Regions from separate parts of the Bacillus cereus group sp. RP37 genome, predicted to be linked through region 2. Evidence: a T-box and tRNA genes for the amino acid it is inferred to sense, from the RefSeq annotation. Region 2 holds a T-box; the other holds one or more tRNA genes.

Region 1 (14,809 bases), 4.0 Mb from region 2:
TCCGGTGGTTCCGCATGGAAGGGCCATCGCTCAACGGATAAAAGCTACCCCGGGGATAACAGGCTTATCTCCCCCAAGAGTCCACATCGACGGGGAGGTTTGGCACCTCGATGTCGGCTCATCGCATCCTGGGGCTGTAGTCGGTCCCAAGGGTTGGGCTGTTCGCCCATTAAAGCGGTACGCGAGCTGGGTTCAGAACGTCGTGAGACAGTTCGGTCCCTATCCGTCGTGGGCGTAGGAAATTTGAGAGGAGCTGTCCTTAGTACGAGAGGACCGGGATGGACGCACCGCTGGTGTACCAGTTGTTCTGCCAAGGGCATAGCTGGGTAGCTATGTGCGGAAGGGATAAGTGCTGAAAGCATCTAAGCATGAAGCCCCCCTCAAGATGAGATTTCCCATAGCGTAAGCTAGTAAGATCCCTGAAAGATGATCAGGTTGATAGGTTCGAGGTGGAAGCATGGTGACATGTGGAGCTGACGAATACTAATAGATCGAGGACTTAACCATATAATATGAAGCAAATGTTATCTAGTTTTGAGAGAACATAAAAAACTTATTGACTTTTAAAGTGAATAAGTTATAATAATGATTGTCTCAAAAGAATAATGTCTGGTAATGATGGCAGAGAGGTCACACCCGTTCCCATACCGAACACGGAAGTTAAGCTCTCTAGCGCCGATGGTAGTTGGGACCTTGTCCCTGTGAGAGTAGGACGTTGCCAGGCAATATTATTCCGCAGTAGCTCAGCGGTAGAGCTATCGGCTGTTAACCGATCGGTCGTAGGTTCGATTCCTACCTGCGGAGCCATTGGAGAGCTGTCCGAGTTGGCCGAAGGAGCACGATTGGAAATCGTGTATACGTCACAAGCGTATCAAGGGTTCGAATCCCTTGCTCTCCGCCATAGGATTTATAATATTTGGCCCGTTGGTCAAGTGGTTAAGACACCGCCCTTTCACGGCGGTAACACGGGTTCGAATCCCGTACGGGTCACCACTTTTGGAGGATTAGCTCAGCTGGGAGAGCACCTGCCTTACAAGCAGGGGGTCGGCGGTTCGATCCCGTCATCCTCCACCATATAAATTATATGAATAATATTGTCGCGGGGTGGAGCAGCACGGTAGCTCGTCGGGCTCATAACCCGAAGGTCGCAGGTTCAAATCCTGTCCCCGCAACCAAATGGTCCCGTGGTGTAGTGGTTAACATGCCTGCCTGTCACGCAGGAGATCGCCGGTTCGACCCCGGTCGGGACCGCCATTTTAATAAGGCTCGGTAGCTCAGTCGGTAGAGCAGAGGACTGAAAATCCTCGTGTCGGCGGTTCGATTCCGTCCCGAGCCACCATTTATTTTAATAAAATACGCCGGCTTAGCTCAATTGGTAGAGCAACTGACTTGTAATCAGTAGGTTGGGGGTTCAAGTCCTCTAGCCGGCACCATGTAAGTTTCGGAGGGGTAGCGAAGTGGCTAAACGCGGCGGACTGTAAATCCGCTCCTTCGGGTTCGGCAGTTCGAATCTGCCCCCCTCCACCATTTACATAGGGGCATAGTTTAAAGGTAGAACTGAGGTCTCCAAAACCTCCAGTGTGGGTTCGATTCCTACTGCCCCTGCCAAATATATTTACACAACATGGCGGTTGTGGCGAAGTGGTTAACGCACCGGATTGTGGCTCCGGCATTCGTGGGTTCGATTCCCATCAGTCGCCCCATTTTTATTTTTAAAATTACAAATAATCTAATGGATACTTACATATAATTAAGTAAGAAATCGATGGGCTATAGCCAAGCGGTAAGGCAACGGACTTTGACTCCGTCATGCGCTGGTTCGAATCCAGCTAGCCCAGCCATTTTTGCGGAAGTAGTTCAGTGGTAGAATACAACCTTGCCAAGGTTGGGGTCGCGGGTTCGAATCCCGTCTTCCGCTCCAATGAAATTTAATATGGCGGCATAGCCAAGTGGTAAGGCAGAGGTCTGCAAAACCTTTATCACCGGTTCAAATCCGGTTGCCGCCTTTTCTTTTGTGCCGATGTGGCGGAATTGGCAGACGCGCACGACTCAAAATCGTGTTCCTTCGGGAGTGTCGGTTCGACCCCGACCATCGGTATCGGTTAAAAGACGAGTGATCGTCTTTTTTTATTTGTTTTTATCTTCAATTAATCGTGAGTATACAGTAATATCAAGCGTTCCTACTTTGTGGGGACGCTTTTTTTGTGTGTTCAAATTAATGTTAATGTATCGCCTATTACGTTAATTCTTATAGGTTAACGTAATGCTGATGAACGTTATAATGGTAATTTAGTTGATGGAAATTTATCAGATGATAATATCGAAAAAGGTGCGAATCTAACAAAATTATCAGAAGGTATCTCGTCCGTTTCAAATCAATTACCATTGAAAGAACGATTTGCATTTGCAGGTACTAGTGGCTTTGGTAACAATCATATAAAGGCTTTTGAAGCTTTACAAGAAGCTCGTGATACATTTATGTTTTCCGAAACTGGTGGAAGAAGTAGAATTAAGGGTGTACAAGAAGTAATAAAAGATTATGTGGATAAAGTTCTTGATAGAGTAAATGTAAAAAAATGAGTATCCCGATTCGTATATAGCATCTAAAGTATTACGTGAAGAACTTAAGGCTGCAGGAATTGAAGCAATCCCATATTCTAATGCAGCACATCACATTGTAGCTTGAAATGATAGCAGGACAGTGGAAGTACAGGAATTATTAAAAGAGATTGAGATACATCATGCTTCTGCTGCTAATGGGGTATTTTTACCGTATAAAGTGAATGAATATGTGACTACTGAAGCATTACATATAGGTGATCATGGTCCAGAGTATATAAGAGAAGTATACAGAGTATTAGGCGAAGTTAAACGCTTTGGGGGTAATCGAGCAGTTGCAGCTTTGCAGAATATAAGAGAAAGATTATTGGACGGTAGTTTAAAATTAAATCAACCTGAATAATCTTAATTGTTTTACTAATTAAATTATAAAGGAGTAAAAGGTATGAAAATTTGGCAATTAAAAAGCTTATTTGATAACTATAAATCTTTTCAACTATTAAATTTGAAAGAAGACCGTAAAAAATATTTTGATGAAAAAATTGATTTGGCAATAAAGTTATCTGATTCATGGGGAGAAATTCTTGTTGAATGTGTAGAAGGAGATAACCATAGTGATTGTCCTATGTTCTGGGGGGAACTTGGCACGCCAATGGTTAGTAGAAAAGCAAAAGAGGTATTAGAGCCTTTAATTTGCAATAATGTTGAGTTTCTTCCGCTAACTCATAATGTTACAGGTGAATTTTATTACCTAATAAACGTTTTAAATACAATTGATGCAATTGACTACAATAAAGCAGTTTTTGAAAAACTAAGTACAGGATTAATAATAGGTTTCGAAAAATACGCATTTTTGCCTAATATAGTTGAAGGGCAGATAATATTTAAAACCTATTTAAATCAAAGATTACACTTCTCTACTGTTTTAGTGTCTGACGAATTAAGAAATGCAATTTTAGAAAGTGATTTAAAAGGTTTTGAATTTATAGAGATATGGGATTCAGAAGCAAACATGTAAAAGAAAGTCCTAAAATAACTGATAGAAGTTCAAACAATGGTTTACATTAACTAGACACTTACAAGATGGAGATAGTGCAGATATAACTTGATCTATACCCAAATATAATAGTTATCCTAAAGGAGAATAAATACTCTTAGAAAGAAGTTTTTTTTATGTGGAAAAATCTGATTTTAGAAATTGGAGATATACTGAAAAGTGTTAACTTTAATTTGAACACACCAGCAACAGATACTGAAGTTCATAGATTAAGAAAACACGTAAAAGAGAAATTTAATGTTGACTTACCGAGTGAATACGAAGAGTTTCTTAAAACTGTAAATGGTTTAGACTTTGATGGATTGGTCCTTTACGGAGTCGATTCTCCTTTACTAGAAACAGAAAAAGATGAACATATTTGCGGCTTTATAGATACGAATGAGATTTGGTATGAAAATGAATTTCAAAAAGAGTATCTTTTCTTTGGGGATTCAAATATTGCGTGGTTTTGCAAAAACTTATCAGACGGTACTTATCTAGAACTTGATAAACCATCTGGCACAGTGATGAAAATATATAATGATTTCGATACAATGCTTGAGGAAGCGTTAAAAATAACCCTTCTGTAATAGGGGGATTAAGAAGAACAAAAAATCCATTTGAAAGAACAGTTTATTTATCTAATACGACTAAAGATCGAAGAGTATTTCTTTTTAACGAGTAAAACTTTGGAAGAAGGAACAGCTCTGTTATATAAACAACAATTAAAAGCTATTAAGGAATTAGAGCAAACTGCGAAACAATAAAGGGATAAAAACGAACATTCATTTTTATCCCTTTATATAATTCCATTACTATATAAAATGTCAGTAGATTCTTGTATATACAAGAATCGTTTCCAGCACTCTAGAGAGAATCTCCCCATCCTGGTGACATGAAGTTAAATCCGACACCACCAGTAGATATTAGCACATGATCAGCTGTTAATTTCGTAATTTCTAAAAACTTCTTTTCAAATTCTTCTCTGTTGTACTTGTACATAGTTGAGTGGCACGATCACATTTGCGTTGAAGTACTCAACCAGTCCCCTAATTCCTTTAATTCAGGAAACGACTCAAATTGAATTGGTTCATCTAATTTCATGAATCTCACTTGATAGATAGTTGGGTTTAGTTTTTCTCCTATCCCTTTAAGACCATATGCTTTTTTCTCATTTGAATGTGTCATAATAACTCTCCCCCATCCTTCTTTTAAATTTTTAGATTTCAAAAAATTTCCTATTTTAATTATATAGCGATAGAAAGTAATTAGGGGAATGTTGTGGTAATTTTTTACTTTTCCTTATTGTTTAGCGAGAGATAATAAAATAAATCATCACAGTAATAAATGAAATAGGATAAACTTAATTAAGGGAGAAAAATGAAAGTAAAAGGTGTCAGTTATTTTATTGTGATTCCATTTTGGCTCCGTCCCATTTTAATTTATCATGTTGAAAGAAGCTCAAAATTTTTGAAATGCTTTAAAATAAAGGATTTTAAGGGTAACACTCTATATAAATGTCACCTAAAAGACTCAAAATCGTGTTCCTTCGGGAGTGTCAGTATCGGTATCGGCGATGTAAAAAGACTCTAACAGAAATGTTAGAGTCTCTTTTGTTAAATTATGTTATGTAATTCTAAAATTCGTGATAAATGTAGGAATTCATGTATAATATAACTTGTCGAAAGAACAAAATGATAGTAATTTATATTATGTCTGTAATATGAATCAAAAATGAACTTTTTATATTTCTTTTAAAAATGTGTTGAATACACATTATATTTCATATTAATATTTTTATGTAGATTTAAAACGGGAAAGAGAGTGGAAAGTATGGGTCGTAAATGGAATAATATTAAAGATAAAAAAGCATCAAAAGATGCAAATACAAGCCGTATATACGCGAAATTTGGACGTGAAATTTATGTGGCAGCAAAACAAGGCGAGCCAGATCCAGAATCAAACCAGGCGTTAAGAGTCGTATTAGAGCGTGCGAAAACATATAATGTACCAAGAACAATTATTGATCGTGCAGTGGAAAAAGCAAAAGGCGGTTCAGAGGAAAATTATGATGAGCTTCGTTATGAAGGATTTGGGCCAAATGGAGCTATGGTTATTGTAGATACACTTACAAATAACGTAAACCGTACTGCAGCAGATGTACGAGCTGCATTTAGCAAAAACAGTGGTAACATGGGTGTAAACGGCTCTGTAGCTTACATGTTTGATGCGACAGCTGTTATCGGCCTTGAAGGGAAAACATCAGATGAAGTACTTGAAATTTTAATGGAAGCAGATGTAGATGCACGTGACATTCTAGAAGAAGAAGATGCTGTTATCGTATATGCTGAACCAGATCAATTCCATTCAGTACAATCTGCACTTAAAGATGCGGGTGTTGAAGAATTTACAGTTGCTGAATTAACAATGCTTGCACAAAGTGATGTAACACTTCCTGAAGATGCTCAAGTACAATTTGAGAAAATGGTTGATGCATTAGAAGATTTAGAAGATGTGCAACAAGTTTACCACAACGTAGACTTAGGAGAATAATATGATAGAAGCCCCTGTTCGTTTATCGAATAGGGGCTTTTTTATAAAGGTAATTAAGGTGCTGAATTAGTAAAGGTATTTTGTTGTAGACAGGGAATATGCTTATAGGGATATATGAAACATTCATTACTGCTAGGAGGCGTAATATGGAACATAAAACACCAAAGCATATCGTTGCTGTAGCAGGTTATTTAACAAATGAAAAAGACGAAGTGTTATTAGCTAAAGTACATTGGCGATCGGATACGTGGGAGTTTCCAGGAGGACAGGTAGAAGAAGGAGAAGCGCTGGATCAAGCTGTTTGTAGGGAAATAAAAGAGGAAACAGGATTAACGGTGAAGCCTATCGGTATTACAGGAGTTTATTATAATGCTTCCATGCACATTCTAGCTGTTGTTTTTAAAGTGGCATACGTGAGCGGTGAAATACAAATTCAGCCTGAAGAAATACAAGAGGCTAAATTTGTTGCTTTAAATGAAGAGAACATAGATGAGTATATAACGCGTCCTCATATGAAATCTAGAACGCTTGATGCGATGAGAGCAACACATTTTATTCCGTATGAAACGTGGGAAGTGCAGCCGTATAATTTAATAGGAAGATTGTAAAGAAAGGAGTAGCCGATTTGAGGTACAATCAAATCACTACTCTTTTTTGTATACTGTTTAAGAAAAAGGTCAAAATAATAATGGTGCTAGTATTGATTTCAAGAACGTTTGTTCTGTATAATGTATGGTATGTTATGTTATGTACATTTAGATTAATATATACTTAAAAGTATATATATTTGTAGATGATATAATGAAAATAGGGTGCTTTAATAGAGAAAGTATAATAGCCTTAAGGTTTAATCTGTTATTAGTTTAGCATAATCTATATTCAATATTTCAGATGAATAGTAGATAAAAAAGGACTGTGATACAATACTTTTTTATCCCGCTATTTGCCGGGCAGCCAGATTGGTGCGGGCTGATTAAAGTTTCACTTTATACCTTACAATGATGTAAGGTACGTGTAAGAGAAATCGATGGGATATTTTTTTACAACAAGGTATTCTTAAAGTAAGAGTTATACGCTGTGTGGAAAAGAGGTGTTTAAGATGAAAGAACGAGTATTATCTAGGGTGAACTATCATCAAAAAGTTGCATTAAATCCAATGACTAAATTTTTTTATAAAGCCATTATTTTATTATTATTGTTAAGTTTTACGTTATTATTCATTGGAAATGTAATGATCGAGCAAAGTGATATTAGTAAATTACATGTACCGGCTAAGTTAGAGGTGCCAGAATCATTAACACATGCATTCATTGCAACAGAAGATAAAAGGTTTTATCATCATAACGGTTTAGATTATATAGCGATTATCCGGGCGTCTGTTGAGAATATAAAAGCTGGTGGTGTTGTGCAGGGAGGAAGCACAATTACACAGCAATTATCCAAAAATGCTTTTTTAACGAATGAGCGTACATTTTCTCGTAAGTGGAAAGAAATTTTTTACACGAAAAAAATTGAACGCACATTTACGAAGGATGAAATTTTAAAATTATATGTAAGTAATATTTATTACGGAGAAGGAGCATGGGGAATTGAAAAGGCAGCAAACCTTTACTTCGGTAAAAAGGTGAGCCAATTAACGTTGGCTGAAAGTGCAATGATGGCTGCTGTAGTAAAGGCACCCGCTTATTACTCACCAGCACAAAATTACGATAAAGCAGTTGAGAGACGGAATGTAGTTTTGAGATTAATGGAGAAAGAAGGCTATATCAATCATGATGAGTATGTGCAAGCTGTTAGTGAGAAATTAGTAATTCGTCATGATATAAAAACAGAGCAATCGATGTTAAATAATGCGCGTGAAAAAGCAGTAAGCTAAGGGAAGTTCCTACATAGGAGCTTCTTTTTTTTGAATAAATTGTGACAAATTGTGACACAATATCGTCACAATTGTTGTATTTTTGTAATTTATGTGAGCGTGTTCATTGCGTGGTATATGTAAGTATTGATATTATGTGTATTGTGTACAATGCTGTATACAGAATATGAATTTAAAGAGGAATGTATATGAAATCATCGAACAAACTCATGGCTCTTGGTATAGTTTTTTCCATTGCAGTATTGATTGTAATCGGAACGATTGCGTATAGCATCATAAATGACAAAAAAGATAAAGGGAATGAGATGTTTGCTTATTCCACACAACAATCTTTAGGGAAAGATGATGCTCCAGTTAAGGTAGTTGAATTTGGAGACTTCAAATGTCCTGCTTGTCGTACTTGGGATGTAACAGTATTACCACGCTTAAAAGAAGAGTATATCGATAAAGGTAAAGTGCAGTTATATTTTATTAACTTCCCATTTATCGGAAAAGACTCTGATTTAGGTGCAGCAGCTGGTGAAGCAATTTATAAACAAGATAAAGATTCATTCTGGATTTTCTATGATGAGATTTATCAAAGTCAAAAGAAAGACACAGAAGAATGGATTACAGAAGAATTACTTCTTAACATTGTGAAAGAAAAGCTTCCGAAAGTTAATGTAGAACAATTTAAGAAGGATTTACACAGTAAAGAAATGAAAGAAAAAGTACGTAAAGATTCAGATCGTGCTCAAAAATTAAAAGTTCAAGGTGCTCCTTCAGTATATGTAAATGGAAATCTTGCAAACCCTGATTTCGATAGTATGAAGAAGGCAATTGATAAAGAATTGAAAAAGTGATGAGATACTCATCACTTTTTCGACTTTTTTCGATAAAATTCTTGCTTCCGATTTTTTTACATGCTATACTACTTTACATAAGTTATTCTAATATCTTTTATGTATTTCATATTTGCGGGTGTAGTTTAGTGGTAAAACAAGAGCCTTCCAAGCTCTGGTCGAGAGTTCGATTCTCTTCACCCGCTCCAAATTTTATTAAAAGTTTTTCTATAAATTGTGATCAACGCAGTGTTTCGTTTCCGAGATAAACGAGGCATTGCGTTTTTTAATGTTTGAAAAGCATGATTGTATGCGAAAATAGAAGTAAAGAATAGTATTCCAAAAGTGAATTGCTAACCAATATAGTCGTTACATAAGGGATGGATTCATCTGAGGAGGCGATTAGGAATGAATTTTGAACAATTAAAGCAAGATGTCATTGCGTATAGTAAAACAATTGGTATAGATAAAATAGGCTTTGCTAGTGCTTCACCATTTGAAGAATTAAAGCAGCGTTTAATCCAGCAGCAACAATTAAATTATCAATCTGGATTTGAAGAGCCTGATATAGAAAAGAGAACGAACCCACAGCTTCTATTACCTGGTGCGAAATCAATTATTGCGATTGCATTAGCGTATCCTTCAAAATTAAAAAATGCACCATTAAGTAAGCGTGGAGAACGCCGCGGGATTTTTTGTCGTGCCTCTTGGGGACAAGATTATCATCTTGTTTTACGAGATCGTTTGCAAAAATTAGAAGCATATTTAATCGAGAAACTTCCCGATATAGAAGTTAAGTCAATGGTTGATACGGGTGAATTAAGTGATCGAGCTGTTTCGGAGCGTGCCGGTATTGGATGGAGCGGTAAGAATTGCGCTATTATTACACCTGAATTTGGTTCGTATGTATATTTAGGAGAAATGATTACAAACGTTCCATTCCCACCAGACCAACCGATAGAAGATCAATGTGGAAGCTGTACAAAATGTATTGATATTTGTCCTACAGGTGCTTTAATACAAGGAGGACAGTTAGATTCGAAGAAATGTATAGCATTTTTAACACAGACGAAAGGGTTCCTACCGGAAGAATATCGCGACAAAATAGGAAATCGTATTTATGGATGTGATACATGTCAGACTGTTTGTCCGAAAAATAAAGGAATGGATTTTCATAATCACCCTGAGATGGAACCAGATCCTGAGTTAGTTAAGCCGTTATTAACACCACTTTTAACAATTAGTAATCGTGATTTTAAAGAGAAATATGGGATTATGTCTGGTTCATGGAGAGGTAAAAAGCCGTTGCAACGAAATGCGATTTTGGCACTTGCGCATTTTAAAGAAGCATCAGCAATTCCTGATTTAATAGGTGTTATGAAAGATGATCCAAGACCGGTACTTCGCGGAACGGCAGCATGGGCACTTGGGAAAATTGGTGGAGATGGCGTGGGCGAAGCCATTGAAAAAGCGATGCAACGTGAGAAAGACGAAGAGGTTCTTCATGAAATGAATCGCGGACTTGAATTGTTAGCGCAGAAAAAACAGTAGATAATATCTCCCTTTTTCATATTGTAATATGGGAGGGAGACGAAATGGTTGTAAAAGTAAATATTGAAAAGCAAGTACAACAATTTTTAGCGTATATAACAGAGAAACGAACAAATGTGGATGGTATTGCTGAAGATTTATTACAAATAGCACAGAGAAAGAAACAATTGTTTCAAAAACGTAGTGCACATATAGTGAAAGCAACTGCGGACGTTTCTTTTATGAGGCAATTAAATAATAGCAATCATCAAGAAATTGATTATCAAATACATTTTAAATATTTAATTAAGCATAAAGAATTATTTTATATCGAAGAGGAACAATTAAAAAGAAGAGTTTGTTTAAATAATAGCCGGATAATAGGTGATTATACTATTGAAGTGCCAGAAGCAGTTGGAATGAGTGAGACATTAGAAAGGGAAGTTACAAAGGAGAAGTATGGTTCTTATCAGTATAACCGTTTAGAGGCAGTTAAATATGCGGAGCGTTGGTGGGATGATCGAAACCCTATATATCGTAATTTCCCTGATAATTGTACGAATTTTATTTCTCAATGTCTTCATACTGGAGAAGTACCAATGAATGGATATCCTAATATTCGTAAAGGATGGTGGCAAAGGGAGAATCAGTGGAGTTGGAGCTGGGCTGTCGCACACTCTTTTTATTGGTATTTGTCAGGTGCTACAACAGGGCTTCGAGCAGAAGCAGTAGAAAGACCAGAGGACCTTATTCTTGGTGATGTTATCGCTTATGATTTTGAGGATGATGGTAGGTGGAATCATACGACAATTGTAGTAGCGAAAGACGCAGATGGTATGCCACTTGTAAATGCACATTCAGCGAATAGCCGCCGGCGTTATTGGAACTATGAAGATTCTAGTAAATATACACCACAAATGAAATATAAATTCTTTCATATTATTAATGGGTAGAGATTTTTCGCTCAAATGGTATAATACGTAGTAGACAAAAAACAGAGGTGAATATCGCGTGGGAGTACATGTTGTTTTATATCAACCAGAAATTCCAGCAAATACAGGGAATATTGCTCGTACTTGTGCAGCAACTGGAACAGAACTACATTTGATTAGACCGCTTGGATTTTCAACGGATGATAAAATGTTAAAGCGTGCAGGATTAGATTATTGGCAGCACGTAAAAATTACGTATTATGATTCAATTGAAGAGTTTTATGAGAAAAATAAAGACGGTGAATTCTTCTATTTAACAAAGTATGGCGAGAAAGCTCATACAGCGTTTGATTATAGTAAACGTGAGAAGGATTACTATTTTGTATTCGGAAGAGAAACAAACGGCTTACCAGCTAATGTAATCGAAGAAAACTTCGATCATTGTTTACGTATTCCAATGACTGATAAAGTGCGCTCATTAAATTTATCTAATACAGCAGCTATTTTAATTTATGAAGCGTTCCGTCAACAAAATTATCCAGGACTAGATTTAGAAATTGTTTATTAAAAGTCGCCATATGGCGACTTTTTTTCTAAAGATAAAAATAATATGTAATCATACATTTAAAAAAGGGTACATATTCATATAGAATGGGATATATGAATAAAAATAGATTAGACGGGTTGAGATAAATATGAAGGAACAATATAGTAATCAAAATACCTTTTTAAGTATGATAGATATGGATTTAATAAGAAGAGGGTTATTACATGCTATTCAAGATTTAGTATTTATTGTGAAAGTTATGGATGAAGAAACCTTTAAATATATTTATGTAAATAAGATAGGTATGGATTATGCGAAGCTAAGCGAAGAATGTTATGGAAAAACTTTTGCAGAAGTATTACCGGAAGATACGGCGGAAATATTGCAAGTGCAATATGCAAAAGTAGCGAGCGAAGCGAAAGCAAATACCTTTTGTGATGTAGTTAGTTTACCAAAAGGTGAGATACATTATGAATCTTCACTTAACCCTGTATTTGACGAAGAAGGAGTATGTCAGTTTATTATTTGTATTACGAGGAATATCACACCTCAAATTGAGGAGAAGATTGAGATAGAGGAAAAACAAATGTTATTTAAGTCATTACTAGAATATAATAATGACTCTATTATATCTATAGATTCTATAGGGAAAATTACATATGCAAATCCAGCAACGTATGAAATATTTGGATACCGATATGAAGAATTAAATAATAAATTTATTTTTGAATTTATTAATAAAGAATATGAAAAAGATTTTCATATTCTATTTAAAGAAGCCATGCAAGGAAGTGCAAAGCAAATTGTTTCAAAGAAATATGTTCATAAAGAAGGGTACGAGCTCTATATTTCTTTGAGAACTATTCCAATTATTGTGAATGGTGAAATTGTTGGGGTTTATATTGTTACGAGGGATGTTACAAGGCAAGTATTAAATGAGATGAGAACGGAATATTTAGCCTATTATGATCAGTTAACAGGATTAATGAATAGAATTTCATGTACAAATAAGTTAAATGATTTTTTAAATGAGAAGATAGATTTTGCGTTTATCTTTATAGATTTAGATGAATTTCACCTTATTAATGATACGTTTGGTCATAAAGAAGGAGATAAAGTATTACAAAAAGTTACAGAATGTTTAAGCAGTCTCCAAATAGACGATATGCATTTATTTAGAGAACACGATGATCAATTTGTTATGTTAATAGAAAATATAAAGAAAGAACGTGTAGAGTTAGTTGCAAAAAGCATACAAAAAAAGATTAGTGAACATTTTGTAATTGAAGAAGAGGACGTGTATTTAAGTGCGTCAATCGGAATTGTAATGGCTCCAACAGATGGAGAAGATGAAAAAATATTATTCCAAAGAGTTGATGCTGCTTTGGAAAAAGCAAAAGAAAAAGGAAAAGGACATTATCATTTTTATTGCAATGGATTAGATTGTGAGCGTGAACAAAGGTTTATAATAGAAAACCAATTACATCGTGCTATAGAAAAAAATGAATTCTTCTTATATTATCAGCCACAAATGAATATTGAAACGAAAAAAATAGCTAGTATGGAAGCCTTAATAAGGTGGGAGAATAAAGAATTAGGATTTGTCTTTCCCAATCAATTTATTCCGCTAGCAGAAAGAACAGGATTTATTATTAAGCTTGATGAATGGGTAGTAAATGAAGTGTGTCAGCAAATACGTGAATGGTTAAATAAAGGATATGAGGTTGTCCCGATTGCAGTTAATATTTCAGCCAGGCACTTTCGCTCTATTACATTAATAGAAATGATTACACGTGCTTTACATAAGTACAATGTACCAGCCCATCTATTAGCGATAGAGGTTACCGAAGGAGCCCTTATACATAAAGACATATCGAAAAGAGTATTGCTACAATTAAAAGAACAAAATTTAAAGATTCATTTAGATGATTTTGGGACGGGATATTCATCTTTAAGTTATTTAAAAACGTATCCAATTGATACTTTGAAAATCGATCGTTCTTTTATGGAAGGTATACATGTAGATGAACGTGATACGAATATTACGGCTGCAATTATTCATTTAGCTCATACTTTGGAATTGAATGTAATTGCAGAAGGAGTAGAAAAAGCGGAACAAATACAATTTTTGAAGGAAAAGAATGTGAAGTTTGTACAAGGTTATTATTATAGCCGACCTTTATCAAAATATGATGTGGAAAATGTGTATTATAAATAATTGATAAAAAAAGTGATGTGCTAAGAAGCACATCACTTTTTTAACCGCATTAACGGGCAGTTAAATTCCCACCTCAAAACTCGGCTAGGACAAGGAGGTTAGGTGGGAGATTAACTGCCCGTAAAAGCCCGACTGGTTCAACTAATAAAACCCCCACTCATTAAAGTTTCACTTTATGTGTACCAGGTTTATCGTTGTAACCAGATGTAAAAATAGCTGTAAGAAATGTGAGTGATACACCTAAAATTAATAATAATTTCATACTAATATCCCTCCTGTTTTTTCAGTTTACGAATCTTAAATATGAATCGAAATGTATGTAAGGTTCTCAGAAGAAAAGAATTTATTTAAAATGAATAGCGGTGTAAAAACTTTAATACCTATATTATACAGAATTTTCTTTGAATTTTGGAGAGAATTTTATAGCACTACTGTATATTTCATTTTGATTTAAAGAATGTTTAAGGACATCCTAGCATACCTTTTATAATAATCCGATTGAACAAGGAGATGGGGGAGGAGCTATAATGGATATTCTAAAAAAAATTGAACAGCATCGAGAAGCAGAAGAACGCTTACAATGGGAAGGTACGTTTGCGGAGTATTTGGAGCTTGTGAAGGAAAGACCATGGGTGGCTCAAACAGCACACTCTCGCATTTACAATATGATCAAAGATGCTGGAATCGAAGAAGTAGATGGTAGAAGAAAGTATAACTTCTTTAGTAATCAGCTATTT
Region 2 (14,809 bases):
GTTGCTCCAAATGCGAAACCGCCAGTATGCCGCATTATGGACTACGGTAAATTCCGCTTTGAGCAACAGAAGAAAGAAAAAGAACAGCGCAAAAATCAAAAAGTAATTAGCATGAAAGAAGTTCGTTTAAGTCCAACAATTGATGAACACGACTTTAACACAAAACTTCGTAATGCTATCAAGTTTTTAGAGAAAGGCGACAAGGTTAAAGCGTCAATTCGCTTTAAAGGACGTGCCATTACTCATAAAGAAATCGGTCAACGTGTTTTAGATCGCTTCTCAGAAGCTTGTGCTGAAGTTAGTACAATTGAATCTAAGCCTAAAATGGAAGGACGTAGTATGTTCTTAGTTTTAGCACCGAAAAACGATAAGCAATAGATAGAGGAGGAAATACCTATGCCTAAACAAAAAACTCATCGCGGCTCTGCAAAGCGTTTCAAAAAGACTGGATCAGGTAAACTGAAACGTTCTCACGCTTACACAAGCCATTTATTCGCTAACAAATCTACAAAAGCTAAACGTAAACTACGTAAAGCTGGTGTAGTAAGCGCTGGTGACTTCAAACGCATTCGTCAAATGCTTGACAACTTAAAATAAGTTCGGCTGATATATAGAACAATTAGGAGGTAATATTATGCCAAGAGTAAAAGGTGGTACAGTTACTCGTCAACGTCGTAAAAAAGTAATTAAATTAGCAAAAGGTTACTACGGTTCAAAAAATACATTATTCAAGGTTGCTAACCAACAGGTTATGAAATCTCTAATGTATGCATTCCGTGACCGCCGTCAAAAGAAACGTGACTTCCGTAAATTATGGATCACACGTATCAACGCAGCAGCTCGTATGAATGGTCTTTCTTACAGCCGCTTAATGCACGGTCTTAAAAATGCTGGCATCGAAGTTAACCGCAAGATGCTTGCTGACTTAGCTGTTCATGACGAAAAAGCTTTCGCTGAATTAGCAACAGTTGCAAAAAACAACATTAACTAATTAATTAGTTGAAACCTTAGAAGATTTTTCTTCTAAGGTTTTTTTATTTGTATGCAAAGAGAGGTATGTCGTTACTGATATGACAAAATCAATCTAAAAGCTATAGCAATATAGAAGAATATATATATGAAGTCAGGAGAATCCTCCTGGCTTTTTTTAATTCTACCCCTTTGGAAAGAAGAGTATCTTTCCTACCTGAAACGACACTGCTATAATGGAAAGATGATATGGAACTTTCATCAGATAAAATAAAATTTTTATTAGTGGGCAATCCCCCGATAATGATTAACTATCACCAATCGGAGTGAACAATCTAATCGTGATGATTGAAACGTATTTGTAAATTAAGGACAAGCTATTTTGTAAAGAGATAAATGGCTGACTTATTAATAAGAAATGAAAAATAATAATGAACTTTGAGATGAAACAACATTGTTGCGTAAAATGCGATGTTGGAGGAGGACAATAGAATGGACTTACTACAACTATTTAAATTACAAAAAGAATTAGATGACCGTATTGTGAAAGAGCATGACTTACAACCGAAAAAGTTGTTAAAAGAAAAGATGTTAGCTCTTCTTGTGGAAATTGGAGAACTTGCAAACGAAACACGTTGTTTTAAATATTGGAGCAACAAACCAGCATCAGAACGTGAAGTAATCTTAGAAGAATACGTAGATGGTTTGCATTTTATTTTATCCATCGGAATTGATTTAGGTATTGATAAAAACTTCCTATTCTATAAATGTGCACAGACGAATAAAACACAAGTGGAAATTTTCTTAGACACATATGCAAAAGTAATTCGTTTTACAGATCAACCATCTATTACGAACTATATTGAATTATTTACAAGCTACCTTCGACTTGGACAAGCGCTTGAGTTTGAGCAAGAAGAGATTGAGAAGGCATATTTAGATAAAAATGAAGTAAATCATCAGCGTCAAACACAAGGATACTGATTTAATTTTTGAATATTTCAATTTAATTATTGTATAATGAAGTGACTGAAGAAAAAGGAGGGTGTTGGCAATGACAAAATTAGACACGACATTGACAATGCTAAAAGAATTAACAGATGCACGTGGTATTGCTGGTAACGAGCGTGAACCACGTGAAGTAATGAAGAAATATATCGAGCCGTTTGCAGACGAACTTTCTACTGATAATTTAGGGAGTTTAGTTGCAAAAAAAGTAGGGGAAGAAAACGGCCCGAAAATTATGGTTGCAGGTCATTTAGATGAAGTTGGCTTTATGATTACGCAAATTGATGACAAAGGTTTCCTTCGTTTCCAAACAGTTGGTGGCTGGTGGTCACAAGTTATGCTTGCGCAGCGCGTGACAATTGTAACGCGTAAAGGAGATGTAACAGGTGTAATTGGTTCAAAACCACCGCACATTTTACCTCCAGAAGCACGTAAAAAGCCAGTTGATATTAAGGACATGTTCATCGATATTGGTGCTTCTAGCCAAGAAGAAGCGATGGAGTGGGGCGTACGACCAGGAGATCAAGTTGTACCTTACTTTGAATTCCAAGTGATGAAGAATGAAAAAATGTTACTTGCAAAAGCATGGGATAACCGAATTGGTTGTGCAATTGCAATTGACGTATTAAAACAATTAAAAGATGAAAAGCATCCAAACGTTGTATATGGCGTAGGGACTGTACAAGAAGAAGTCGGTCTTCGTGGCGCGAAAACATCTGCAAACTATATTAAACCAGATATCGCATTCGCAGTAGATGTTGGTATCGCTGGTGACACACCTGGTGTAACGGCAAAAGAAGCGCAAAGTAAAATGGGTGATGGACCACAGATTATTTTATATGATGCGTCTGTTATTGGTCATACTGGTTTACGTGACTTTGTAGTTGATGTTGCTGACGAATTAGAAATTCCGTATCAATATGATTCAGTAGCGGGCGGAGGAACGGATGCAGGTGCAATTCACATTGCTGTAAATGGTATTCCGTCTATGGCAATTACAATTGCAACGCGCTACATTCATTCTCATGCGGCAATGTTACACCGTGATGACTATGAAAATGCAGTGAAGTTAATTGTAGAAGTTATTAAACGTCTTGATAAAGAGGCTGTACATAACATTACATTTAATTAATAGAAAAAGCGAAGGAGCCTCTCCTTCGCTTTTTTATGTTTTAAAAAGGTCTCTCTAATCCAGCGGCAGTATGAGCTCCTAAAATAATTAAACGAGTTAATTGCATGGCCATAAAATGCGGGGTATAAATCATCCCTCTTTTTAACCAGGACATAATCATCCCGATATGAGCTCCTGTCACATAACTAATTAAAATATCACGAGGAACCATAAGGTCTTTATCATCTGGCTGTGAAATAGATAAGCTTAGTGTTAAATGAGTTTGGATTGTTTTCATCATTTTATAAGAGTAGTTCCCGGCTGCCTTATCGCCAAGCATAACGTTATAGAAGTTCACATTTTCTGCAATATGTTCGAATAAAGCTAAAAAGGTTGGATTTGGTGAATCAAATGTAAGTTGAAACTCTTCTTTATTTCTATTTTTTGGTTTAATAACTTCTGTTAATTTCTCTAACATTTCTTCGATGCTTTTGTCTAATAGATCATATTTATCATGGTAATGGCTATAAAACGTAGCGCGGTTTACAGGAGCACGTTCTGCGATATGTTGAACAGTTACATCGTCAAATCCTTTTTCGCCTACTAAAGCGACAAAAGCATCCTGTATGAGTTGTCTCGTCCGCTTTACACGTGGATCATTTGTATTTTTAATAGACATTTTTACTTCTCCTCGTTTAATTTTCTATACTTAAACAACATATTGATATTATATTGTTGTTTAAGCAACATTTCATATGGAAATTGTCGGTTGTAGATTCAAAATAATTATTTATAATTATAAACGATAGTCCTTCAGAAATCAGCACCGCTCGCAGGTAGACATATTTTCGTTTACGCTGTAAATGGTGTGATTTTTTTGTTTAAAGGTTAATATAATTAACAATTAAACAGTCTAAACAATAAGGACGTAAATAGTTTAGAAAAAAATTATATGCGATATAAGGAGAGGAATGCAATGAATCAGTTTCGAAGAATGGTAATTATCAACATTATCACATTAATTGTACTAGTTGGCGGCGGTATTGGCGGTTATTACTATTACAACCAAACGGAAAATTACTTAAAAACAGACAATGCAAAAATTGATGGAAAGGTAATTCCGATTGCTTCACCAGTAGCGGGTAAATTAACGGACTGGAAAGCTGAAGTAGGAAAAAACTACAATGAGAACGATAAATTAGGTGCTGTTACTGTAGCGGCAGCTAATGGAGAACAAACAGTAGATGTAACAATTCCGCAAAATGCAACAGTTGTACAATCAAACGCGACGACAAATGCTTTTGTTGGAGCAGGTAGCCCGATTGCTTACGCATTCGATATGAACAATTTATGGGTAACAGCAAACATTGAAGAAACAGTGATTGACGATGTTCAAAAAGGTCAAACAGTAGATGTATATGTAGATGCATACCCAGATACAACGTTAACAGGGAAAGTAGAACAAGTTGGATTAACAACAGCAAATACATTCTCAATGTTACCATCAAGTAACGCAACAGCGAACTATACAAAAGTAAAGCAAGTTGTACCAGTTAAAATTTCTTTAGATCATAGTAAGTCAGTAAATATTGTTCCTGGAATGAATGTGTCAGTTCGTATTCATAAGTAAGGGGGAGATGAGATGTCCTCAATTGCAATTGTAGGATATGCACTATTTTGTATAATCGTCTTCTTCCTTGTAAATCGTCTTTTACGAAAGAAAAAAACGAACGTGGGAGAAGAACAAGTCCCAGCCGTAAGTAAAATAGAAGTAAGTAAAGAAGAAACAGAAGAGAAAGAAAATGAACGAAAGCAAGAAGTAGAAATTTCTAATGTAGTTGAGTTAGAAACAAGCAAGCAAGAAGAAACAAAAGAAGTAAAAGAAATGCCGAAAAAACAAACGTCTATGCCGATAGAGAATGTAAATGTAAAAGCAGTTGTAACAGTATTAATTCTCGGTATGTTCGTTTCTATTTTAAACCAAACGATCATTAACGTTGCATTACCTCCGTTAATGAATGAATTTAACGTATCAACGTCAACGGCGCAATGGTTAATTACAGGATTCATGCTTGTAAATGGTATTTTAGTACCGATTAGTGCCTTTTTAGTTTCACGATTTACGTATCGTAAATTATTTGTAGCAGCAATGTTATTCTTTACTGTAGGATCTATCATTTGTGCTACATCAGGAAACTTTACAATGATGATGACAGGTCGTATTATTCAAGCGGTCGGTGCAGGTATTTTAATGCCAGTTGGTATGAACATCTTCATGACGTTATTCCCGCCTCATAAGCGCGGGGCAGCGATGGGATTACTAGGCGTTGCGATGATTTTAGCACCAGCTATCGGACCAACTGTAACGGGCTGGGTTATTGAAAACTATAGCTGGAACTTAATGTTCTACGGAATGTTTGTAATTGGTTTAATTATTACGTTCTTATCTTTAAAATTCTTTACACTTGCTCAGCCAGTGTCTAATACAAAATTAGATGTATTTGGTGTGATTAGTTCAAGTATTGGACTAGGTAGCTTACTGTATGGATTTAGTGAAGCTGGAAATAATAGTTGGACTAGTGCCGAAGTTGTTATTTCACTTGTTATCGGTGTAATTGGTTTAGCGTTATTTATTTGGAGAGAATTAACAACGGACAATAAAATGCTTGATTTACAAGTATTTAAATATCCAGTATTTACTTTCACTTTAGTAATTAACGCAATCGTTACGATGGCATTATTCGGAGGCATGTTATTGCTTCCGGTATATCTGCAAAACATTCGCGGTTTCACACCGATAGAATCAGGTCTATTATTACTTCCAGGATCATTAATTATGGGGATTATGGGACCTATTGCAGGTAAACTATTTGATAAGTATGGTATTCGTCCGTTAGCAATTGTCGGATTAGCCATTACAACATTTGCGACATATGAATTCACAACGTTATCGATGGATACACCGTATAGCGTTATTATGACGGATTATATTATACGTTCGATTGGTATGTCATTCATTATGATGCCAATTATGACAGCTGGTATGAACGCACTGCCGATGAAATTAATTTCTCACGGTACAGCAACGCAAAATACGTCAAGACAAGTAGCTGGTTCAATTGGAACGGCGATATTAATTACACTTATGACGCAACAAACGACTGCTCACGTAGCAGATTACGGCAACATGTTAACAACATCAAATCCAATTTTAGTTGATAAAGTACACGGCATGGGGCAAAGCTTAGCGGCCTTAGCTGGATCAGCGCAAGCAGGAGATGCGATGAGCACGCAACTATTATATGGGCAAATTTCAAAACTATCTGCAATTAACGGTATTAACGATGCCTTCTTAATTGCGACGATATTAGCAGGGATTGCTTGGGTGTTATCGTTCTTCTTACCATCAGGCAATAAAACAAATAAAAAAGCAGGGAATTAATTTCCCTGCTTTTTTGTGCTTTTTATAAAAGGAATTCAACTAAATATAGAATGAATCCTCTGCAGAAATGAGTCCCCAAAAAATAACCCCTAATATTCCTGCAATAAAAATAATGAATCCCATATTGCGTATACTTTTAATTTTTGCTTTTAACCCAATGAATCCCGCTAATAATCCAGTTAAAGAAAAAAGGATCCAGTATAGAGAAGTTGGAATAGGAAGGATTGTATCACCATTAATCCCCATGCTCCAAAAAACATAAGGTAGCAAGGTAAAGGATAGGCTGAGTATCCCTGTTAAACAAATGAGCAATTTGCGATGTTTAATTCCTGCAATAATTAAAAAAATACCGCCAAAAAGCCCACATAGAGTAAGAAGTGGTACATAGAAAATCCAAAGTAAGCTCAAAACGTGCATATATAATCTCCCTCTAGTTAATGAGTTATATTTTACTGCATAAGGTTTATTTTGGATATTATTAATGAATATGTATAAATTGATAGAAATGAGTAGTACCGATACGAATTAATAGATGTAGAGTAAGTTAGAGAGGAGGGGGCTCGTGAAAATTACAGAAGAGAACGTTGTGAATCAGCTAAGGAAAAGGAACGAAAAAGCATTATATTTTATTATCGACCAGTACGGCGGACTTATAAAAAGTATTATTCAGAAGCATTTAGCTTCGTTCGAAGATGTGCAAGAGGAATGTATGGATGATGTGTTATTGGCGATTTGAAAAACTAGAAGATCGTGTAACGAAAATTGTACTGGCGCCTGTTCTAACTTCTGGTGAAGAGGGAGAAAAGAAAACGAATTATCGAAAAGTGTTAACGGAAGAAGAGTTTGAAGTTTTGATAAAAGAGTGAAAAGAGGTATCGCGATGATACCTCTTTTTATCCTAAAAAGGCTAACATATTATTCATAATATGAAGTAATATAGCTGGAATAATGGATTTTGTTTTTTTACATAAAATGGCCATAAATAGACCCATGATGAACATACTAAACATCACACCAGTTGAGTATATATGACCTATTCCGAAGAGGAAGCTAGATCCAAGTGCTGCAATCCAAAAGGGGAAGCGCTGTTGTAGGAAGTGAAGAATAATACCGCGGACTATAAGTTCTTCAAAAATAGGTACAAGTATAGCGCCACCTATTAGCAATAACAGTTTGTATTGTTTTAACATTTCTAGGTCTAAAGCGGATGACTGTTCTTTTACCGCATCAGGAAAAATATTATTAATTATAAATGTATCATTAACGATATGTAGTCCGTAAAAAAGGATGATATAGATGTATGTGCTTACTTTTTTTAATGCTGTAAAGTTTAGTGTTGGGACAATTAAATTTCTTAACGGTTTATATGCATAAATTAAAATTAATAAAATGCACAATACAAATAAATGCCTTCCAAAAGTAGTAAGTGATTTTGCTAAAGTAATTTGTTTTGGATCAGTTAGACCTTCTGTATAAATAACGGTAGGAAGGCCTATAAAGAGATCGGCTAGAAATCCTGTTCCCCAAATCGCGAAAACAAGCGAAAATAGAAATTGTGAGAGTGACATAGAGTGCTTTTGTGGGTAAGTTAGTTGCGTGGCTTGTATAATAGTGAATCACCTATCCTTGTTGATTTAATAGTTATATATAAAGATTATAGAATATTTATACAAAAAAGTCATCATTGTAGTAAAAATGATATTTTGAAGCTAATATTTACAGACCTTAATAATTTTACATTGATGTTCTGTGCAAACGGAAGAGTTTGAGGTTGTGATAAAAGAATAAAAAGAGGTATCGCGATGATACCTCTTTCTAACTCAAGAATGCCAACATATTATTCATAATATGAAATAACATAGCTGGAATAATGGATTTTGTTTTTTTACATAAAATGGCCATTAATAATCCCATGAAGAAAGTAATGACCATTACTCCAAGTGAGTATGTATGAGCGATACCGAAGAAGAAGCTTGTTAAGATCCCTGCAATCCAAAATGGAAAGCGCTCTGAGAAGAAGCGAAGTATAAAGCCACGGAAAATAAGTTCTTCAAAAATTGGTGTAAGTATAGCGAAACCGAGAAGTAATAATATTTGATACTGCTTAAAAACGTCTAAGTTTAGTGCGGAAGATTGCTGCTTTGTTGCGTCTTGGAACATATAATTTAATAAGATGTAATTGAGTAAAATGTTTATAGCGAAGAAAAGAAGTAAGTATACGTATGTACGCCATTCTTTCAGTGCTTTAAAGTTAAATGATTTTAGTAGTAATTTTTTTGCGGGTTCGAATTTAAAAATGAAGAATAACAACACGGCTAGTTGTAATACGATACTTGCGGTATTTACGATAGATTCATACAGGGCAATTTGTTTTTTATCTGTAAGACCTGCTGTATAAATTGTTAAGGGCATTGCGAGGAACACAGTAATAAGTCCGGTTCCGAAAAAAGCGAATAAAACGGAGCTAATAAATTGTCCCCATGACATAGAGTATTTCTGTTCATTAGAAAGTTGTGTAGCGGGTTGCATATGTAGAATCACCTCTTTAAATTTATATATTTAATTATAAAGTATTTCGTTTTCGGGTGTAATGTTTAAATATTACATACAAAGGTGTATTTTCCATAAAATAATAAAAGAGGTATCACCCTATAGTGATGCCTCTTTCTTATTGATAACTATGTTCTGCCTTATTGTTCGATTTCGATTGCTCTATTTGCAATTCACGCTCTACCAATCGATCTAACTGCTGAATCGCTTTTAGTGCTTTTTCATAAGAAATTGTTCTATAATGGTGCGCTCCGCCCGGTTCTTCATCTGCTTCGTCTGCCCATTTAATAATGTTTTGAAGAGATGTTCTTTCAATTTCTTGTTGTATTAAGAAAGAATCTGTATGAAGAAGAATTGCAATAGAAATTTCTTTTGCTAGTTTCGGATGTTCTCCTAATCTAATAAGCAATTTATGAGCTCTTTCTGCTCCTTTAATTGCGTGTATATCATTCTTTTTATATAAGTCATAGTCCCATTCGCCGCCTGTGTACCACGTATGATGTCCGATATCATGAAGGAAACCGGCTTTTGTCGCAGCATCGACTGAGGCGTGATGCTTTTTAGCTAAGTGAAACGCATGGTAAGCGACAGCAATCGCGTGGACCATCCCAGAACGATTTACGTATTTTTGTGTAATATGGTGTTTGAAAATTTGTTCAAGCGTAATACGGTGCATAAAACATTCACTCCTTTAATCTAATGGTGTATATGAAGAAAAATCGATCGGTTTAAATGTATTTTGAACATTGTACTCCATCGGGGTAGCGTTAGTAAAGTAGAAATGTTTAGGAGAAGAAAAAAATTTTCGTAAAAAAATCACCTTGGCTTATGCGAAGGTGATTTTCAAATTGCTTATTTTTTTAATCCTTGCTCTAGCGTTTCTAACATTTCGTGCTTTTCATTTTCATCAGCGTTTTTCCAAATGACTTCGAATAAAACACCAAGACCTGGCAGCATTTTTTCTTCACCGCTTTGAATTGCATCGACAATCGTTTCTTGTAATTGGTCTTGTGAATTTCCGGATACATTCGCTAATACAGCACCACGTAAATTAAAACTCATAGCTCTCACCTCTTCTTCAGAATTGAAACTGACGTTAGTTTTTGTTCTTTTTTATGTAAATATGTATGAAAAATAGGCTATAATGATAGGACAAGAAAAGAGGGAAATACATATTATGAAAAACATTGATTCAGTACAAAATCCGCGCGTGAAGCAGTGGAAAAAGCTGCAGACGAAAAAAGAGCGCGATAAAAAAGGTTTATTTTTTGTAGAAGGATTCCACTTAGTGGAGGAAGCTTTAAAAGCAGGAGTTGTAACAGAACTTATCGTTTCTGATCAGACAGATCTTCCGAAAGATTGGACAGTTAATGATGTGGAAATGTATATCGTGCCTGAAGCAATCGTAAAAGTACTTCGTGAAACAGAAACGACGCAAGGTGTATTTGCTGTTTGTGAGAAACACGAGAGTGAAGTAGCTCTTGCAGATGGGAAGTTTCTTTTATTAGATGGCCTTCAAGACCCAGGCAACTTAGGGACAATTATTCGTACAGCTGATGCAGCTGGTATTCATGCCGTTGTGCTTGGAGAAGGGTGCGTTGATGCATATAATAGTAAAGTGCTTCGCTCTACACAAGGTTCTATTTTTCATTTACCAGTTGTAAAAGGTAACTTAGAAGAATGGGTAGACAAGCTAAAAGAACAACACGTTCCTGTATATGGAACAGCTCTTGAAAATGGAGTTCCGTATGGTGAAGTAACACCGGTCGGTAGTTTTGCATTAATTGTAGGAAATGAAGGAAGCGGCGTAAGCCAAGAAATTCTTGCGAAAACGGATCAAAACTTGTATATTCCGATTTACGGCGGGGCAGAATCATTAAATGTTGCAGTTGCAGCAGGGATTTTAACGTATTATTTACAAAGCCCAGTTGCGAACAAATAAAAAACTTCTTATAATAAGTTGAAGTATATTATATTAAAAGTTAAATAACGAAAAACGTTGATAGAGAAGAGTAACTTACAAAATCGCCATATAGGGAGAGAATGCCTTAGACTGAAAGCATTCTTATGGTAGACGGAAGTGAATTCACCTCTGGAGTTGGCGCCAGGACCATGTATATGTAAAGGCGTTCCGGTCAGAATTGATCGTTATAACTAATGAGTGGGCAGACATGTTCTGTCAATTTAGGGTGGTACCGCGAATTTACCTCGTCCCTTTTTGGGAGCGGGGTTTTTTTATTTTTAAAATTAGGAGGGTTCCAAATGGAAGCACGTTTAAAAGAGCTAAAGCAAAAAGCGTTAGAGCTTATTGAAGAAGCGAAAGAGCTAAAGGGCTTAAATGACGTACGCGTAGCGTATTTAGGGAAAAAAGGCCCAATTACAGAAGTATTACGCGGCATGGGAAAATTATCAGCAGAAGAGCGTCCACGTATGGGAGCACTAGTAAATGAAGTACGTGAAGCGATTCAAACGCGTCTAGACGACAAAATTGGTAACTTAGAAAAAGCAGTAATTGAAGCGAAATTAGCTACTGAAACAATTGATGTTACACTACCAGGTCGCCCTGTTGAAACAGGTTGTCACCATCCGTTAACAGCTGTTGTTGAGCAAATTGAAGATGTATTCATCGGTATGGGTTATGAAGTAGCTGAAGGAACAGAAGTAGAAAAAGACTACTACAACTTCGAAGCATTAAACTTACCGAAAGATCATCCAGCGCGTGATATGCAAGATACATTCTACATTACAGAAGAAACGTTATTACGTACACATACATCTTCTGTGCAAGCACGTACGATGGAAAATAATAAAGAAAAAGGCCCAATTAAAATTATTTGTCCTGGTAAAGTGTATCGCCGCGATGACGATGATGCGACACATTCACATCAGTTCATGCAAATTGAAGGTCTTGTAATTGATAAAAACATTCGCATGAGTGACTTAAAAGGTACACTACAAGTATTCGTGAAAAAGATGTTCGGTGAAGATCGTGAAATCCGTCTTCGTCCAAGTTTCTTCCCATTCACAGAGCCATCTGTAGAGATGGATATTTCTTGTATGATGTGTCACGGCAAAGGTTGCGGCACTTGTAAAGGAACTGGCTGGATTGAAATTTTAGGCGCAGGTATGGTTCACCCGAACGTACTTGAAATGGCTGGTTATGATTCAAAAGAATATCAAGGTTTCGCATTCGGTATGGGCGCAGAGCGTATCGCAATGTTGAAATACGGCGTAGATGACATTCGTCATTTCTATACAAATGATGTACGTTTCTTACAACAATTCAAACGAGCGTAAGGGAAGGAGAGGATAAGTATGTTCGTATCATATCGTTGGTTACAAGAGTATGTAGATATTAAAGATGTAACAGCACAAGAACTAGCAGACAAAATCACGAAAAGTGGTATTGAAGTAGAAGGTGTTGAAGTATTAAATAAAGGTGTAAAAGGTGTTGTAGTTGGTCACGTATTAGAGTGTGAAAAACACCCAGAAGCTGATAAATTAAGCAAATGCTTAATCGATATCGGTGAAGAAGAGCCAGTTCAAATTATTTGTGGAGCTACGAATATTGCAAAAGGTTTAAAAGTACCAGTTGCAAAAGTTGGCGCTGTACTTCCTGGTAACTTCAAAATTAAAAAAGCAAAACTACGTGGTGAAGCTTCTCACGGTATGGTTTGTGCTCTTCAAGAGCTTGGCATTGATGGGAAATTAGTTTCAAAAGAATATGCAGATGGTATCTTCATCTTCCCAAGTGACGCTGAAGTTGGTGCAGATGCACTTGAAATTTTAAACTTACATGATGAAGTACTTGAGCTTGGTTTAACACCAAACCGTGCTGATTGCTTAAACATGTTAGGTGTTGCATATGAAGTAGCTGCTATTTATGGCCGTGAAGTAAAACTTCCAGCTATCGACTTACAAGAAACTGCAGAAAAAACTTCTGATTACATTTCTGTAAGCGTAGAAGCGAAAGAAGAAAACCCATTATATATTGCAAAAATGGTTAAAAACGTAAAAATTGGTCCATCACCAATGTGGATGCAGACTCGCCTTATGGCAGCTGGCATTCGTCCAATTAGCAACGTAGTTGATATTACAAACTACATTTTAATGGAATACGGTCAACCGTTACATGCATTCGATTACGATAAATTAGGTTCAAAAGAAATCGTTGTTCGTCTTGCAAAAGAAGGCGAAAAAATTGAAACGTTAGATGATCAAGAGCGTACATTACAAAGCCACCACCTTGTAATTACAAACGGCACAAAAGCTTTAGCTGTTGCTGGTGTAATGGGCGGAGCGGATTCTGAAGTTACAAATGAGACAGTAAACGTTTTAATTGAATCTGCATACTTCGCAGGTCAAACAGTGCGCCGTACATCAAAAGACTTAGGTCTTCGCAGTGAATCAAGTGCACGTTTTGAAAAAGGAATCGACCCAACACGTACATTTGAAGCAATTCAACACGCAGCTGCTTTAATGGCGAAATACGCTGGAGGAGAAGCACTTGAAGGTGTAGTAGAAGCTGACAACTTACAAGTACAAGAGCGTACAGTATCTGTTACTGCTGAAAAAGTAAACCGTGTATTAGGTACAAATATTTCTGCAAGTGAAATGGGTACAATGTTCACAAACTTGAAATTCCCATTCACAGAAGTAGAAGGAACATTCCATGTGAATGTACCAGCACGTCGTCCTGATATTACAATTTCAGAAGACTTAGTAGAAGAAGTGGGCCGCTTATACGGTTATGATCACATTCCAGTTACATTACCTTCTGGAACGATGACTCGTGGTAAATTAACAGCAGCACAAACGAAACGTCGTAAAGTACGTCGCTTCCTAGAGGGTGCTGGTTTATATGAAGCGATCACATATTCATTAACAAGCGCTGATAAAGCGAAGCAATATATGGTTGAGCCAAATGAAAAAGCTCCTGTAAACCTTGCACTTCCAATGAGTGAAGAGCGTAGCCAACTTCGTCTAAGCTTAGTGCCACAGTTGTTAGAAGCAGTTTCATACAATGTTGCACGTAAAAACGATAGCGTTGCTTTATACGAAGTAGGTTCTATCTTCTTGCCAACAGAAGCAGGAGAACTTCCGAAAGAAGAACAACATCTTGCAGGTGTAATGACAGGTCTTGCTCTTCACCATGCATGGCAAGGTGAGAAGAAAGTAGTAGACTTCTTCGTTATGAAAGGTGTACTAGAAGGACTATTCGACGTACTTGGCGTTTCAAACCAAATCACATATGCACCAGCAAAACGTGAAGGTATGCACCCAGGTCGTACAGCTGACATCGTATTAGATGGCGAAGTAATTGGTTTCATCGGTCAATTGCATCCTGAAGCAGAAAAACAATTAGATGTGAAAAATACATTCGTATTCGAATTATCTCTTGTAAAAGTATTCGGTGCAGACGCAGAGGAAACTTATTACTCAGCAATTCCACGTTTCCCATCTATGACACGTGATATGGCTGTTGTCGTAACGAAAGAAACAAAAGCTGGTGAAATGAAGCAAGTTATTGCTGAAACTGGCGGAGAACTTCTGAAAGACGTAACGCTATTCGACTTATACGAAGGTGAAAAAATGGAAGAAGGCAAGAAATCACTTGCATTCTCTATGACCTACTTCGATGCAGAACGTACGTTAACAGACGAAGAAGTAACAGAAGCACATAACCGTGTGTTAACAACGGTAGAAGAGAAATTCGGTGCGGAGTTACG

What was found. The T-box of region 2 lies ahead of pheS (phenylalanine--tRNA ligase subunit alpha). A T-box ahead of a tRNA ligase gene usually reads a tRNA of that ligase, here a tRNA-Phe.
Region 1: it has a tRNA-Phe gene. The T-box ahead of pheS (phenylalanine--tRNA ligase subunit alpha) is inferred to sense a tRNA for this amino acid. The anticodon was not compared.

Annotation. Positions count from the first base shown of each region.
Region 1 covers NZ_JARVHP010000001.1:4,849,242-4,864,050, reverse strand. Annotated here, with positions in the region: rRNA gene QCI44_RS25660 (23S ribosomal RNA) at 1-507, shown strand, start outside; rRNA gene rrf (5S ribosomal RNA) at 609-724, shown strand; tRNA gene QCI44_RS25650 (tRNA-Asn) at 733-807, shown strand; tRNA gene QCI44_RS25645 (tRNA-Ser) at 810-901, shown strand; tRNA gene QCI44_RS25640 (tRNA-Glu) at 919-993, shown strand; tRNA gene QCI44_RS25635 (tRNA-Val) at 999-1,074, shown strand; tRNA gene QCI44_RS25630 (tRNA-Met) at 1,099-1,175, shown strand; tRNA gene QCI44_RS25625 (tRNA-Asp) at 1,179-1,254, shown strand; tRNA gene QCI44_RS25620 (tRNA-Phe) at 1,264-1,339, shown strand; tRNA gene QCI44_RS25615 (tRNA-Thr) at 1,358-1,433, shown strand; tRNA gene QCI44_RS25610 (tRNA-Tyr) at 1,444-1,527, shown strand; tRNA gene QCI44_RS25605 (tRNA-Trp) at 1,535-1,608, shown strand; tRNA gene QCI44_RS25600 (tRNA-His) at 1,628-1,703, shown strand; tRNA gene QCI44_RS25595 (tRNA-Gln) at 1,767-1,841, shown strand; tRNA gene QCI44_RS25590 (tRNA-Gly) at 1,847-1,921, shown strand; tRNA gene QCI44_RS25585 (tRNA-Cys) at 1,936-2,006, shown strand; tRNA gene QCI44_RS25580 (tRNA-Leu) at 2,017-2,098, shown strand; partial or broken gene QCI44_RS25575 (AHH domain-containing protein) at 2,326-2,962, shown strand; gene QCI44_RS25570 (imm11 family protein) at 3,005-3,577, shown strand; gene QCI44_RS25565 (YrhA family protein) at 3,733-4,185, shown strand; gene QCI44_RS25560 (hypothetical protein) at 4,216-4,362, shown strand; partial or broken gene QCI44_RS25555 (DUF3884 family protein) at 4,463-4,783, opposite strand; gene QCI44_RS25550 (YebC/PmpR family DNA-binding transcriptional regulator) at 5,429-6,148, shown strand; gene QCI44_RS25545 (NUDIX hydrolase) at 6,295-6,756, shown strand; gene QCI44_RS25540 (transglycosylase domain-containing protein) at 7,248-8,024, shown strand; gene QCI44_RS25535 (DsbA family protein) at 8,213-8,866, shown strand; tRNA gene QCI44_RS25530 (tRNA-Gly) at 8,981-9,054, shown strand; gene queG (tRNA epoxyqueuosine(34) reductase QueG) at 9,254-10,396, shown strand; gene QCI44_RS25520 (amidase domain-containing protein) at 10,441-11,328, shown strand; gene trmL (tRNA (uridine(34)/cytosine(34)/5-carboxymethylaminomethyluridine(34)-2'-O)-methyltransferase TrmL) at 11,387-11,875, shown strand; gene QCI44_RS25510 (sensor domain-containing protein) at 12,003-14,072, shown strand; gene QCI44_RS25505 (PrkA family serine protein kinase) at 14,600-14,809, shown strand, end outside.
Region 2 covers NZ_JARVHP010000001.1:873,343-888,151, forward strand. Annotated here, with positions in the region: gene infC (translation initiation factor IF-3) at 1-378, shown strand, start outside; gene rpmI (50S ribosomal protein L35) at 397-597, shown strand; gene rplT (50S ribosomal protein L20) at 635-991, shown strand; gene QCI44_RS04645 (dUTP diphosphatase) at 1,462-1,953, shown strand; gene QCI44_RS04650 (M42 family metallopeptidase) at 2,024-3,109, shown strand; gene QCI44_RS04655 (TetR/AcrR family transcriptional regulator) at 3,150-3,767, opposite strand; gene QCI44_RS04660 (HlyD family secretion protein) at 4,065-4,718, shown strand; gene QCI44_RS04665 (DHA2 family efflux MFS transporter permease subunit) at 4,731-6,530, shown strand; gene QCI44_RS04670 (hypothetical protein) at 6,570-6,947, opposite strand; partial or broken gene QCI44_RS04675 (sigma-70 family RNA polymerase sigma factor) at 7,093-7,263, shown strand; partial or broken gene QCI44_RS04680 (DUF4179 domain-containing protein) at 7,253-7,396, shown strand; gene QCI44_RS04685 (CPBP family intramembrane glutamic endopeptidase) at 7,424-8,098, opposite strand; gene QCI44_RS04690 (CPBP family intramembrane glutamic endopeptidase) at 8,346-9,059, opposite strand; gene QCI44_RS04695 (HD domain-containing protein) at 9,199-9,756, opposite strand; gene sspI (small acid-soluble spore protein SspI) at 9,933-10,142, opposite strand; gene QCI44_RS04705 (TrmH family RNA methyltransferase) at 10,225-11,022, shown strand; T-box leader at 11,071-11,299, shown strand; gene pheS (phenylalanine--tRNA ligase subunit alpha) at 11,343-12,377, shown strand; gene pheT (phenylalanine--tRNA ligase subunit beta) at 12,396-14,809, shown strand, end outside.